One region of the Agromyces mariniharenae genome, then DNA from elsewhere that is predicted to be linked to it. Evidence: predicted binding sites of a transcription regulator. Region 1 holds the regulator's gene; the other holds the start of a gene.

Region 1 (7,096 bases):
TTCTGCGCCTCGTCGAGCACGACGAACGAGTCGTTCAGCGTGCGGCCGCGCATGTACGCGAGCGGGGCGACCTCGACGGTGCCCGAGGCGAGCAGCTTCGGCACGACCTCGGGATCCATCATCTCGTTGAGCGCGTCGTAGAGCGGGCGCAGGTACGGGTCGATCTTGTCGGTGAGCGTGCCGGGCAGGAAGCCGAGCCGCTCCCCCGCTTCGACGGCAGGCCGGGTCAGGATGATGCGGCTGACCTCCTTGCGCTGCAGCGCCTGCACGGCCTTCGCCATGGCGAGGTAGGTCTTGCCGGTGCCGGCGGGGCCGATGCCGAACACGATGGTGTTCTCGTCGATCGCGTCGACGTACTCGCGCTGGCCCTCGGTCTTGGGCCGGATGGTGCGTCCGCGCGCGGACACGATGACCTGTCCGAGCAGCTCGGACGGCCGGGAGTTGGGATCGGCATCGAGCATTCGGGCCGAGCTCCTCACTTCGGTGGGTGTCGGATCCTGGCCGGCTCGCACGAGCTCCAGGAGTTCTTCGATCAGGCGGCGCACGCGGGTGCGCTCGTCGGCGTCGCCGCGGATGGCGATCTCGTTGCCGCGCACGTGCACCTCGACGCCGGGGTACTCGCGCTGGATCGACGTGAGCAGCCGGTCCTGCGGGCCGAGCAGCCGCACCATGGCGATGCCGTCGATGCGGAGACGTTCCTCGTCGTCGCGAGCGGGCCGCGGGGCGGCACCGTCGGGACCCTCAAGGTCAGCCGGCAAGCGATCCCTCCTCGAGGCCGCCCGCGAGGACGTGGGCGTGCACGTGGAAGACGGTCTGCCCGGCGTTGCCGCCCGTGTTGAACACGAGTCGGAAGTCGCCGTCGGCGAGCTCGTCGGCGACGCCGCGCGCCACGGCCACGAGCTCGGCGAGCAGCGCCGGGTCGCCCGCGGCGAGCTCGACGACGTCGCGGTAGCCGCCCTGCTCCTTCGTGGTCACGACGACGTGCACGGGCGCCTTGGGCGCGATGTCGTGGAACGCGATCACGCGGTCGGTCTCGGCCACGATCTGCGCGGGGATCTCACGCGCCGCGATCCGCTCGAAGAGGGTCGGCTCAGCGTGTTCGGTCATCTCACCATCGTAGCGACGGATGACTCACCACCGCCCGAGGGTTGCGTTCAGCACGGCGATCGCGGCGGGCCCCGCGGTCGAGGTGCGCAGCACGGAAGCCCCGAGCCGCACGGGTTCCGCCCCGGCCGCCACGAGGCGCTCGAGCTCGGCCGGCGCGATCCCGCCCTCGGGGCCGACGACCAGCGCGAGGTCGCGGCCGTCGGGCCGGAGCTCGGTGAGCGCGATCGTCGCGGTCGGCTCGAGCAGCAGCATCCGACTGCCGCCGAGCGCGGCCGGCAGGGCGGCCGTCGCGGTCACGGATGCCACGGGCGGCAGCCAGGCGCGGATCGACTGCTTCACGGCCTCGCGCACGATCGACGCCCAGCGCAGGCGCCCCTTCTCGGCCTTCGGGCCCTCCCAGCGGGACACCGACCGGCTCGCCTGCCACGGCACGACCGCGTCCACGCCGAGCTCCGTCGCGGCCTGCACGGCGAGCTCGTCGCGGTCGCCCTTCGCGAGGGCCTGCACGAGGATGAGGCGCGGCGACGCGGCGGGCTCGACGACGACCTCGTCGACCTCGAGGGCGAGCTCGCGCGGCCCGGTCGACGCGACCACGCCGTGCACGAGCGTGCCGCGGCCGTCGCCGATCGCGATGCGCTCCCCCGGTCGCACCCGCGACACCGTCACCGCGTGGCGCGCCTCGTCGCCCGCGAGCTCGACCACCGCGCCGGGCGCGACGGCGGCGAGGTCGAGCGACTCGTCGAGGTAGAGGTGGCTCATCGCGGCATCCGTGCCTTCTTCTCGTTCGTGCGCTCGTCGGAGGATCGTCGAGGGATCAGCCCAGGAACCGGTCGCGCAGTCGCGCGAAGAGGCCCTGCTGGAAGTGCGTGAGCTCGGGCTTCGGCGCCTTCTTCGATGCGGCGAACTGCTGGATGAGGTCGCGCTCCTTCGACGAGAGCTTCGACGGCGTGAGCACCTGTACGCCGATGCGGAGGTCGCCGCGGCCCGTGCCGCGGAGCTTCGTGACGCCGCGATCCTTGACGGTGATGACCTCGCCGCTCTGCAGGCCCGAGCGGAGCTCGACGTGGACGTCGCCGTCGAGCGCGGGAATCGTGGTCGTCGTGCCGAGGATCGCGTCGGTCATCGCGACCTCGAGCGTGCACAGCAGGTCGTCGCCGTTGCGGCTGAACACGTCGTGGTTCTTCACCTTGATCTCGAGGTAGAGGTCGCCGTTCGGGCCGCCCGCCGGACCGGCCTCGCCCGAGCCCGGCATCTGCAGCCGCACGCCCGTGTCGACGCCCGCTGGGATGTCGACCGGCACCGTGCGACGTGCGCGCACGCGCCCCTGGCCCTGGCAGGTGACGCACGGCGTGGCGATGATCGTGCCGTAGCCGCGGCACGTGCCGCACGGGCTCGAGGTCATGACGTTGCCGAGCAGCGAGCGCACCGAGCGCTGGATCGAGCCCGTGCCATGGCAGATGTCGCAGGTGACCGGGGCGGTGCCCGGCTGGCAGCACGAGCCGTGGCAGGTCTCGCACGTGACGGCCGTGTCCACCTCGATGTCGCGGTGCGTGCCGAAGATCACCTCGTCGAGGCCCACCTCGACGCGGATGAGCGCGTCCTGGCCGCGCTCGCGCCGGGAGCGGGGTCCGCGGGTCTGCTGCCCGGCGCCGAAGAAGGTCTCGAAGATGTCGCCGAACCCGCCGAACCCCTGGTCGCCGAACCCGCCGCCGCGGCCGCCCAGGTCGTACTGCTGGCGCTGTTTCGGGTCGGAGAGCACGTCGTACGCGTGCGTGACCTGCTTGAAGCGCTCGGATGCCTCGGCGCCCGGGTTGACGTCGGGGTGGAGTTCGCGTGCGAGGCGTCGATAGGCCTTCTTGATCTCGTCGGGGGTGGCGTCGCGTGCGACGCCGAGGACCTCGTAGTGGTCTGCCACGGAGGGCGTGTCCTTTCGATTGCCGGATGCCGAGCGGGTGGGTCGGCAGCGGGAGTCAACTCTCGCCGAGGGTGCGGGAGAGGTAGCGGGCGACGGCTCGCACGGCCGCCATGCTGGTGGTGTAGTCCATGCGCGTGGGGCCCACGACGCCGAGGCGCGACACGTCGCGGCCGGGGATCTCGAACGCGCTCGAGACGATGGAGGTCTCGCCGAGGCCGAACGAGGCGTTCTCGCGACCGATGCGCACGGCCACGGCGTGCTCGTCGCCCGACATCTCTCCGAAGAGCTTCAGCAGCACGACCTGCTCCTCGATCGCCTCGATCACGTCGAGGATCGACCCGGCGAAGTCCTGCTCGGTGCGCACGAGGTTCGCGGCGCCGGCCACGACGAGCCGGTCGCTGCGCTGGGCCCGCGCCTGCTCGGCGAGGGTCAGGGCGAGGGTGTGCAGGACGAGCGCGTGACGGCGGTCGGTGCCGGGGATCTCGCCCGACAGCGCCACCGCGGCATCCGCCATCGTGCGACCGCCGGCGATCTCGTTGAGTCGCACGCGCAGCCCGGCGAGCGTCTCCTCGTCGACGGGCTGCTCGAGCTCGACGAGCCGCTGCTCGACCTGGCCCGAGTCCGCGATGAGGATGCACAGCACGCGCGCGGGCGCCAGCGAGACGAGCTCGACGTGGCGCACGCGGGCGCTGCCGAAGCTCGGGTACTGCACGACGGCGAGCTGCTTGGTCAGCGACGCGATGAGCCGCACGGTGCGCGCGAGGAGCTCGTCGAGGTCGCTCGACTCGCCGAGGAAGGTCTCGATCGCCTGTCGCTGCGCCCGCGTGAGCGGCCGGACGTCGGTGAGCTGGTCGACGAAGACGCGGTAGCCCTTGTCGGTCGGGATGCGACCCGACGACGTGTGCGGCGCCGCGATGAGCTCCTCCTCCTCGAGGAGGGCCATGTCGTTGCGGATCGTCGCCGCGGAGACGCCGAACGCATGGCGTTCGACGATGGTCTTCGAGCCCACCGGCTCGCGCGACGCGACGTAGTCCTGCACGATGGCGCGGAGCACCTCGAGACCGCGTTCGGAGACCATGTTCCTCGCTTCCCTCACCGCTTAGCACTCGTTCTTCCTGAGTGCCAATCCTATCGCGACATGCCGCGACCCGGCCGTTGCCACCCGACGACCTCGGCGATACCGTAGCCGTACCCCGCGAGTCACCCCGGCTGCGATCCACCCTGCTCGCAGCCCGCGGTTCACCCCAGAACCCCCGAAAGGCACGCAATGACCGACCCCAACTCGCAGACCCCCGACCCGAACGTCCCGCCGCCCCCGCCGCAGCAGCCGGCCTCGTCGTCCCCCACCGGCGTCGTGCCGCTCACGCCCGAGCAGGACGTGCAGTGGGGCTCGTTCGCCCACCTGGGCGGCGTCCTCGGCGTCCTGCCCTCGCTCATCATCTGGCTGGTCTTCAAGGACCGCGGCTCGTTCACGAACACCGAGGCGAAGGAGGCGCTGAACTTCCAGATCACGCTGCTCTTCGGCTACGTGATCTCGTGGATCCTCGTCGTCGTGTTCATCGGCGCCATCCTGGTCTGGGCGGTGTGGATCCTCGGCGTGGTGTTCTCGATCATCGCCTTCCTGCAGGCGAAGGACGGCAAGCACTACCGCTACCCCTTCGCGATCCGCCTCATCAAGTAGCGCGCAGGCGTCGCACCGTTGCGCCCGCCGCAGGAGTGCCTACTCCCGCGGCGGGCGTCGCTGTGCCAGCATGAGAATCGACCGAGTCTCGCTCAGAGGCCCCGAAGAAGGAGTCCGCGCATGTCCGACACGCCCCAGCCTCCCCCGCCGCCCCAGAGCCCTCCGCCACCGCCGCCGCCCTCGCAGGGTCCGCCGCCGCCTCCGGGCCAGCCGCCCCAGGGTCCGCCGCCGCCGCAGGAGCCGTACGGGGGTCAGGCTCCGCAGCAGCTCAGCCCGGCCGACGAGAAGCTGTGGGCGACGCTCATCAACGTGGGCGGCATCTTCTTCTACTTCGTGCCGGCGCTCATCGGCTACCTCGTCCTCAAGGACAAGGGCCCCTTCGTGCGGCACCACACCGCGACCGCGCTGAACTTCCAGATCACGATCGCGATCGCGCTCGTCGTGAGCTACATCCTGATCTTCCTCTTCATCGGCATCCTGCTCGTGATCGCCATCGAGATCGTGAAGATCGTGTTCAGCATCATCGCGGCCATCAAGGCCAACCAGGGCCAGCTCTACACCTACCCGCTCTCGATCAAGTTCGTGAGCTGACGCCGGCCGGCGCCGGTCGCCGGACTCGTCGCGCGGAGGCCCGCCCGCGGTGCGCACAGCACCGTCGGGCGGGCTTCCGCGTTCCGGCGACGGCTCGCGACCGGCGCTCCGTCCGAGCCGATCCGTCGGCAGTCCGCTCCCGCCCGGAAAGCGCGTTCGTTCGACGAGCTTGCAGGAAGAAGTCGGACCCTCACGGCGTGTCTGCGGTCGACACGCCGACCACCCGTTGGTTCTTCCTGCATTCGCGATGGCAGTCACGCGCGCGACGCGCTCAGGCGTCGAGCAGCCGCCGGACCACCGCGTCCGCCAGCAGCCGTCCTCGCCGGGTGAGCGTCAGCCGCCCGCCGAGGGCGGCTCTCGCGTCCACGAGGTCGTCGGCGATGAGCCCGGCGACCGCGTGGCGCCCGCCCGCGTGCAGCGACGGGACGTCGATGCCCTCCCGGATCCGCGTGAGCAGCAGGACGCGCTCGGTCTCCCGCGTCGGCTCGTCGAGCACCTCGCGCCCCACCGCCGGCGAGAACCCGGCCGTCACCCGCTCGGCGTACGCGGCCGGATGCTTCGCGTTCCACCACCGCACGCCACCGACGTGGCTGTGCGCACCGGGCCCGACGCCCCACCAGTCGTCACCCCGCCAGTAGCCCAGGTTGTGGCGCGACCGGTACTCGGGCGTGGTCGCCCAGTTGCTCACCTCGTACCACGCATACCCGGCGGCGCCGAGCATGTCGTCGACGAGCTCGTACATGTCCGCCTCGAGGTCGTCGTCGGGCTGGGCGAGCTCGCCGCGACGGATCTGCCGCGCGAGCTTCGTGCCCTGCTCCACGATGAGCGCGTAGGCGCTGACGTGGTCGGGACGCTGGGCCACGACCGCCTCGACACTGCGTCGCCAGTCGGCCAGGGACTCCCCCGGCGTGCCGTAGATGAGGTCGAGGCTCACGTCGAGCCCGGCGTCGCGGGCCCAGCCCACGACGAGCGGGATGCGATCGGGATCGTGCGTGCGGTCGAGCGCCGCGAGCACGTGCGGCACGGCGGACTGCATGCCGAACGACACGCGCGTGAAGCCGCCGTCGGCGAGCCGGCGCAGGTCGTCGGGTCCCACGGAGTCGGGATTCGCCTCGGTCGTCACCTCGGCGCCGTCGACGAGGCCGAACTCGTCGCGCACCGCCGCGAGCATGCGCACGAGGTCGTCGGCGGGCAGCAGCGTGGGCGTGCCGCCGCCGAAGAAGACCGTCGAGGCGGCTCGAGCGGGCACGCCGGATGCCGCGAGCACGCGTCGCGACATCCGGACCTCGCCGATCGCGTGGTCGGCGTAGTCCGCCTGGCGCGCACCGCGGAGCTCGTCGGACGTGTACGTGTTGAAGTCGCAGTACCCGCAGCGGACCCGGCAGAACGGGACGTGCAGGTACACGCCGAACGCCCGGTCCGCGGCGCCCTCAGCGGCCGATGCCGGCAGCAGGCCGTCGAGGGGCGCCGGCTCGCCGAGCGGAAGCGCCGATCCCACGATCAACTCGGGAAGGCGGGATGCAGCGCGCGCAGTTCGCGCGTCGTGAGCTCCCGGCGCTTGCGCCGCCGCCGGCCGGAGCCGAGCCGCCGCACGCCGCCGCGGCCGCCGAGGAGCGACCGGATCGTGAGCCACACGCCGTCGTCGTCGCGGTGCTCGAGGATGAACGACTCCTCGCCGCTCTCGGGGCCGTCGGCGGTCGTGCCGTACGCGAAGCCGATGCGCTGCGGCTCGTCGATCACGTAGACGACGAGCACGGGGGTGTCGCGGTGTCCGATACGCCGGCGCCGCCGGAGCGTGGCGG
Region 2 (7,096 bases), on a different contig from region 1:
CCGCCTGCGTCGCGGACTCGTCGCCCGACTCGTTCTTCGACTTCAACGCGATCCTGTTCGAGAACCAGCCCGAGGAGGGCACGTCGGGCCTGACGAACGACGAGCTGAAGACGCTCGCCGACGAGGCCGGCGTCTCGAGCCTCTCGACGATCGAGCAGTGCATCGACGACCAGCAGTTCAAGTCGTGGGTGCAGGACGCCACGAACCGCGCGCTCACCGAGCCGATCCCGAACACGGACCCCGAGCTGCCGTCGGTCACCGGCACGCCGACGGTGCTCGTGAACGGCCAGCAGTACGGCGGCTCGCTCGAGGACCCGCAGGAGTTCCAGGCGTTCGTGCTCCAGGCCACGAGCGCGACGTTCAACGACTCCGGCGCGACGCCCACCCCGACGCCGACGCCCGCGCCGCAGTAGGCGGTCACGACGCGCGACGAAGGCCCGGCCACGTGCCGGGCCTTCGTGCTGCCGATAGGATGTCGTGAGGCATCGCCGCCCGCCGGCTTGGCGCAATTGGTAGCGCACCGCTCTTGTAAAGCGGTGGTTGCGGGTTCGAGTCCCGCAGCCGGCTCTTGACCGAGAATCCCAGCACGGATGCCGCGGCCCCGGCCGCCCCGTCCGAGCACCAGCACCGCCATGCCCACGTGGAGCGCACCCGCCTCCCGATGTGGCTCGCGATCGTGTTCGCGCTCGCCTGCGGCGCGCTGACCGCGTTGCAGTCGCGCATCAACGGGCAGCTCGCACATGCGATCGACGACCCCTTCACCGCCGCGGCGATCTCGTTCGGCAGCGGGCTCGTCATCCTGCTGGTCGTGCTGGCCGCGTGGCGCCCGGGCCGCCTGGGCTTCGGCCGCGTCGCGCAGGCGCTGCGCGAACGACGGCTCGCGTGGTGGATGGTGCTCGGTGGGCTCGCCGGTGCGTGGTTCGTGATCACGCAGGGCCTCTCGGCCGGCGTCGTGGGCGTCGCGCTCTTCACGGTGGCGATCGTCGCCGGGCAGACCCTCGGCGGGATCGTGTTCGACCTCGTCGGCCTCGGACCGGGCGGGCGACGCCCGATCACGCCCACGCGCGTGATCGGCGCCGTGCTCGCGCTGGCCGCGATCGGATGGACGGTGTCGGCGCAGCTCGTGCACGACGTGCCGATCCTCCTGATGCTCCTGCCGTTCGTCGCCGGCATCGGCGCGGCCTGGCAGCAGGCGGTCAACGGCCGGGTGCGCAGCGCCGCCGAGAGCGCCCTCACCGCCACGGTGTTCAACTTCGGCGTCGGCACCACGGCGCTCGTGGTCGTGATGCTCGTGCACGCGGCATCCGCCGGCTGGCCCCAGGCGATGCCCACCGAGTGGTGGCTCTACGCGGGCGGTGCCATCGGCTGCGTCTTCATCGCCGGGCAGGCCGTGCTCGTGCGCATCGTCGGCGTGCTCGTGCTCGCGCTGTGCGGCGTCGCAGGACAGCTCGCGGCGGCCCTCTCGCTCGACCTGCTGCTGCCCACGGCCGACCGGCCGGTCGACTTCGCCACCATCGGCGGCACGGTGCTCGCCCTCGTCGCGGTCGTCATCGCGAGCCTCGGCTGGACGCGTCGCCGGCACGCGATCCCGCCGCCCCCGCGCACGGGTGCGATCCCGGTCGTCGGCAGCGACGAGTCGGGTCGCTAGTCGAGCACCGTGAGCCGGCTCGCCGCGATGGGGTCGCTCCGGCGGTCGGTGCGGCGGCCGTCGGGCAGGCCGCCGACGTAGAGCCAGCCGAGCAGGTGCTCGTTCGCGGCGAGGCCGTGCACCTCGGCGACGAGCGGATGCCGCGTGAACGGGCCCGTGCGCCACATCACGCCCCAGCCCGCCTCGTCGAGCAGCAGGCTCAGCACGTGGGCGACGCCGGCCGCCGACGCCTCCTGCTCCCACACGGGGACCTTCTCGTGGTCGGGGATCGTGACCGCGACGACCGCGAGCAGCAGCGGCGCCCGCAGCGGCTTGCCCGCGAGCTTCGCGGCGGCATCGCCCTCCCCGCCCGCTGCGGCCGCGAGTGCGGCGCCGAGCCGCTCCCGGGCGGCGCCGCGCAGCGCGACCACGCGCCACGGCCGCAGCGACGCGTGGTCGGCGACGCGCGACGCGGCCTCGAGCAGCTCGAGCAGGGCCGCGTCGTCGGGTGCGGCATCCGTCACCTTCGAGGCGGAGCGCCGGGCGAGCGCCGCCTCGAGCGCGGAGCCCACGCCTAGGACTCCGGGGTGAAGTCGAGGGCGATCGAGTTCATGCAGTAGCGGTCGCCCGTGGGCGTGCCGAAGCCGTCGGGGAACACGTGGCCGAGGTGCGAGCCGCAGTTCGCGCAGCGCACCTCGGTGCGCACCATGCCGAGCGACGCGTCCTCGATGAGCTCGACGGCCTCGGGGCGGACCGACTCGTAGAAGCTCGGCCAGCCGCAGCCCGAGTCGAACTTGGTGCCGCTCTTGAAGAGCTCGGCGCCGCACGCCGCACAGGCGTAGACGCCGGAGCGCTCCTCATCGAGGAGCTCGCCCGTCCACGGACGCTCGGTCGCCGCCTGGCGCAGCACCGCGTACTGCTCGCCGCCGAGCTCGGCGCGCCACTCCTCGTCGCTCTTCTCCACGCGATACGCCACGGGCGCTCCTTCCGATCGGGTGCCGTGATGGCCGGCATCCATGGTCGCAGGTCTTCCTGCAAGCGGGTGCAACGCGCGACGGATGCCCCGTGTTCCGTGCGCCGCCGCCGCACACGCCGCGCCGCTCGGCGGACACCCGGCGACGGGTCCCTAGGATGTGCAGCAGGCGGCGACGGTCCGCCTGGGACGGGAGGACGCATGAGCGCCGAGCGCGTGCCCGCCCCCGACGACGGGACCGGACTCGACGAGCGCGCGAGACGCGTGCTCGCGTTCGAGGGCCGGGCGTGGCAGCAGGCCGGGCTCAAGGCGGAGGCGATCCGCGAGGAGTTCGGGATCTCGGCCGCCCGTTACTATCGGATCCTCGGCGAGCTCATCGATTCGCCTGCGGCGCTCCGGCACGACCCCATGCTGATCAAGCGCCTGCAGCGGATGCGCGAGGCGCGCGCGGCGACGCGCGCGCGTCGCTCGCTCTCGATCGGCCGACCGCTCGACTGAGCGACGGCCCCGACCCCCGACTGGACCCCATGGCGCAGAAGTTCCCTCGCGATCGATTCGACTCCATCCCGCACGGCATCGAGCGGGTCGGGGCCCATCGCGCGCCGGCACGTCGCGGTGCGCGCTGGGTGGCGTTCGGCTGGGCCGCGCTCGCGACCGTCGTGCTCGTCGCCGTGGGGATCGGCGCCGTGATCGTGTTCAACGACCGCCTGAACTTCGGCGACACGGGCGTGGCCACGCCGACGCCGACGCCCGTCGTGACGGCGGCGCCGACCGTCGCGCCCGACATCCCGGTGACCGTCCTGAACGGCACCACGACGTCCGGTCTCGCCGCGCGGGCCGCCGAGACGCTCACCGCGGCCGGCATCCCCGTCGGCACCACCGCGAACGCGAGCGAGCAGGACCTCACCGAGACGGTCGTCTACTATGCGACGCCCGACCTCGAGGGAGCCGCGCGAGGCGTCGCCGCCGCGATCCCCGAGGCCGACGTGCGCCTCGACGCGAAGTTCGCCGAGGTGGGCACTCCGCTCGTGCTCGTGGTGGGATCCGACTACGCAGCGGCCACCGGCGGTTGATCGCGACCGAATCGTTGCCATTCTGCGACATTTCCTTGCGTCCGACCTCTTGTGCCGCGACGTCACGTCGTTAGTATCTGGAATTGGTCGCTCTATCCCGTGTGAAACGCCCGGTGCCGAACGAGGTGCCTCGTCAGCACGAACGAGGGGGCCCGGTACAGGCGACAGGCACGTGCTGATCGACACACGGCAACATGGGAGCAACGCATGGCGAACGGAACCGTCAAGTGGTTCAACGCTGAAAAGGGATACGGGTTCATCACGGTCGACGGCGGGGGCCAGGACGTGTTCGTCCACTACTCCGCGATCGACATGGCGGGCTACAAGGTCCTCGAAGAGGGCCAGCAGGTCGTCTTCGAGGTCGGCACGGGTGCCAAGGGGCCCCAGGCCGAGGCCGTCCGCCCCGCCTGATCCACGAGCTTGGACGCGCCGCCGGTTCGCCGGCGGCGCGTTCGTGCATCCGGGGGCGGATGCCGCGCGCATCCGTGTGCCCGGTTCTGGGGGTGCGCCGGGGCCATCGATCGGTGCGCCGAACCTCCCGGGGGTACCCCTCGATGGCTAGCATGGCGCCATGGCACGGCGTGCCCGCCCGGTCCTGGGGCGGAGGGGTGTGCCGCTGGCCGCCGTCGCGGCATCGGCACTCCTCCTGTGCGCCTGCGACGCGGCATCCGTCGACCTCATCCCGACCGCGACGCCGACGCATGAGGCGCGGCCCGCGGCCGAGGCCGCGCCCGTCGGGATCGCGTTCGCCCCGCTGAGCGGCACGCCCGCGGACGCCGCCGCGCTGCGGCATCCGTCGCTCGCCGTGAAGATCGACAACCACTGGGACGCGCGCCCGCAGATCGCGTTGAACCGCACCGACCTCGTCTACGAGGAGCTCGTCGAGGGCGGGCTGACCCGGTACGTCGCGGTCTGGCACTCCGACGTGCCCGACCAGGTGGGCCCGGTGCGCTCCGTGCGGCCGATGGACCCGCTCATCGCCAGTCCGCTCGGCGGCATCATCGCCTACTCGGGCGGACAGCAGTACTTCGTCGACCTCATGCACGCGACGCCGCTGCTCAACGTCGTCGCCGACGAGGACGACGGGACGCTGTTCGAGCGCGCGGACGACCGGCCCGGTCCGCACGACCTCGTCCTCGCGGCAGCCGACGTCGTCGCCGCGAACGCCGGGCTCGCGCCGCCGCCGGTGCAGTTCGCCTACGGCACGGCCGACCCGCTCGCCGCGCCGTCGCTCGCGGCGACGCCGACGTCCCGCATCGAGCTCGTGTTCTCGGAGTCGAGCAGCCCGTCGTGGGAGTGGGACCCGACGACGTACGCCTGGCTGCGGGCGCAGGACGGCACACCCGACCTCGAGGCGTCGGGGGAGCGCATCCGGGCGACGAACGTGGTGACCCTGCGCGTCGCGATCGAGTGGCCCTATGAAGAGGTGCCGCTCACGGCGCTCACCGGAACCGGGGAGGCGTGGGTGTCGGCCGGTGGGCGGACCGCGCACGGCACGTGGACGAAGCCCGACGCCGGCGCGCCGATCACGCTCACGGCCGACGACGGCTCCACGCTCCGGCTCGCGCCCGGCAACACCTGGATCGAGCTCGTGCCGAACGAGGGGTCCGCGGCGTTCGCGCCCTGATCCGCCCTTCACCGTCCTTCTCAGCGCCGATGCGACGACGGATGCCGCGACGCCGCGTCACGCGCACGGCGAACACGGCCCGAGACGCCGCCGCGCGGCATCCGGCTCGCTTGCACTCGTGACGGTCGAGTGCCAGAATCGTCTTTAGCACTCACTCGATTCGAGTGCTAAACCCCAAGATTCTTGGACGTCCGGGAAGGGACGAGAGACACACATGGCAAAGATCATTGCTTTCAACGAGGAGGCCCGCCGCGGTCTCGAGCGTGGCCTCAACACGCTCGCCGACGCGGTCAAGGTGACCCTCGGCCCGCGCGGTCGCAACGTCGTGCTCGAGAAGAAGTGGGGCGCCCCCACCATCACGAACGACGGCGTGTCGATCGCCAAGGAGATCGAGCTCGACGACCCGTACGAGAAGATCGGCGCCGAGCTCGTCAAGGAGGTCGCGAAGAAGACCGACGACGTCGCCGGTGACGGCACCACCACCTCGGTCGTGCTCGCCCAGGCGCTCGTGCGCGAGGGCCTCCGCAACGTCGCCGCAGGCGCCGACCCCATCTCGCTGAAGCGCGGCATCGAGAAGGCCGTCTCGGCCGTCTCCGAGGAGCTCCTCGCCGCCGCCAAGGAGGTCGAGACCAAGGAGGAGATCGCCGCCACCGCGTCGATCTCGGCCGCAGACCCCCAGATCGGCGAGATCATCGCCGAGGCGATCGACAAGGTCGGCAAGGAGGGCGTCGTCACCGTCGAGGAGTCGAACACCTTCGGCACCGAGCTCGAGCTCACCGAGGGCATGCGCTTCGACAAGGGCTACCTGTCGGCGTACTTCGTCACCGACCCCGAGCGCCAGGAGGCGGTCTTCGAGGACCCGTACATCCTGATCGTCAACAGCAAGGTCTCGAACATCAAGGACCTGCTGCCCATCGTCGACAAGGTGATCCAGACCGGCAAGCAGCTGCTCATCATCGCCGAGGACGTCGACGGCGAGGCGCTCGCGACCCTGATCGTGAACAAGATCCGCGGCATCTTCAAGTCGGTCGCCGTCAAGGCCCCCGGCTTCGGCGACCGTCGCAAGGCGCAGCTCCAGGACATCGCGATCCTCACCGGCGGCCAGGTCATCTCCGAGGAGGTCGGCCTCAAGCTCGAGAACGTCACCCTCGACCTGCTCGGCCAGGCGCGCAAGGTCGTCATCACCAAGGACGAGACGACCATCGTCGAGGGCGCGGGCGACCCCGAGCAGATCGCCGGCCGCGTGGCCCAGATCCGCTCGGAGATCGAGAACACCGACTCCGACTACGACCGCGAGAAGCTCCAGGAGCGCCTCGCGAAGCTCGCCGGCGGCGTGGCCGTCATCAAGGCGGGCGCGGCCACCGAGGTCGAGCTCAAGGAGCGCAAGCACCGCATCGAGGACGCCGTCCGCAACGCGAAGGCCGCCGTCGAGGAGGGCATCGTCGCCGGTGGTGGCGTCGCCCTCATCCAGGCCGGCCAGAAGGCCTTCGGCAACCTCGAGCTCGACGGCGACGAGGCGACCGGCGCCAACATCGTGAAGGTCGCCATCGAGGCGCCGCTCAAGCAGATCGCCCTCAACGCGGGCCTCGAGCCGGGCGTCGTCGCGGCCAAGGTCGCGGAGCTCCCCGCGGGTCACGGCCTCAACGCCGCGACCGGCGAGTACGGCGACCTCGTCGCGCAGGGCATCATCGACCCCGCCAAGGTGACCCGCTCGGCGCTGCAGAACGCCGCGTCGATCGCCGGCCTCTTCCTCACCACCGAGGCCGTCGTCGCCGACAAGCCCGAGAAGAACCCGG

The links. Region 1 encodes HrcA, which represses chaperone genes, less so after heat shock. Its sites were predicted from a motif close to TTNGCACTCGNNNNNNNCGAGTGCNAA; they were not measured.
Region 2: the regulator HrcA is predicted to act here: its motif matches at 5,445-5,471, upstream of groL (chaperonin GroEL).

Annotation. Positions count from the first base shown of each region.
Region 1 covers NZ_VSSB01000002.1:1,009,323-1,016,418, forward strand. Annotated here, with positions in the region: gene FYC51_RS18005 (PhoH family protein) at 1-671, opposite strand, end outside; gene FYC51_RS18010 (HIT domain-containing protein) at 748-1,107, opposite strand; gene FYC51_RS18015 (16S rRNA (uracil(1498)-N(3))-methyltransferase) at 1,132-1,866, opposite strand; gene dnaJ (molecular chaperone DnaJ) at 1,922-3,022, opposite strand; gene hrcA (heat-inducible transcriptional repressor HrcA) at 3,078-4,100, opposite strand; gene FYC51_RS18030 (DUF4870 domain-containing protein) at 4,290-4,703, shown strand; gene FYC51_RS19850 (DUF4870 domain-containing protein) at 4,824-5,294, shown strand; gene hemW (radical SAM family heme chaperone HemW) at 5,566-6,792, opposite strand; gene FYC51_RS18045 (DUF1990 family protein) at 6,795-7,096, opposite strand, start outside.
Region 2 covers NZ_VSSB01000001.1:2,779,722-2,786,817, forward strand. Annotated here, with positions in the region: gene FYC51_RS12865 (DsbA family protein) at 1-413, shown strand, start outside; tRNA gene FYC51_RS12870 (tRNA-Thr) at 495-567, shown strand; gene FYC51_RS12875 (DMT family transporter) at 569-1,648, shown strand; gene FYC51_RS12880 (nitroreductase family protein) at 1,645-2,199, opposite strand; gene msrB (peptide-methionine (R)-S-oxide reductase MsrB) at 2,202-2,603, opposite strand; gene FYC51_RS12890 (DUF3263 domain-containing protein) at 2,802-3,098, shown strand; gene FYC51_RS12895 (LytR C-terminal domain-containing protein) at 3,128-3,673, shown strand; gene FYC51_RS12900 (cold-shock protein) at 3,881-4,084, shown strand; gene FYC51_RS12905 (DUF3048 domain-containing protein) at 4,245-5,300, shown strand; gene groL (chaperonin GroEL) at 5,515-7,096, shown strand, end outside.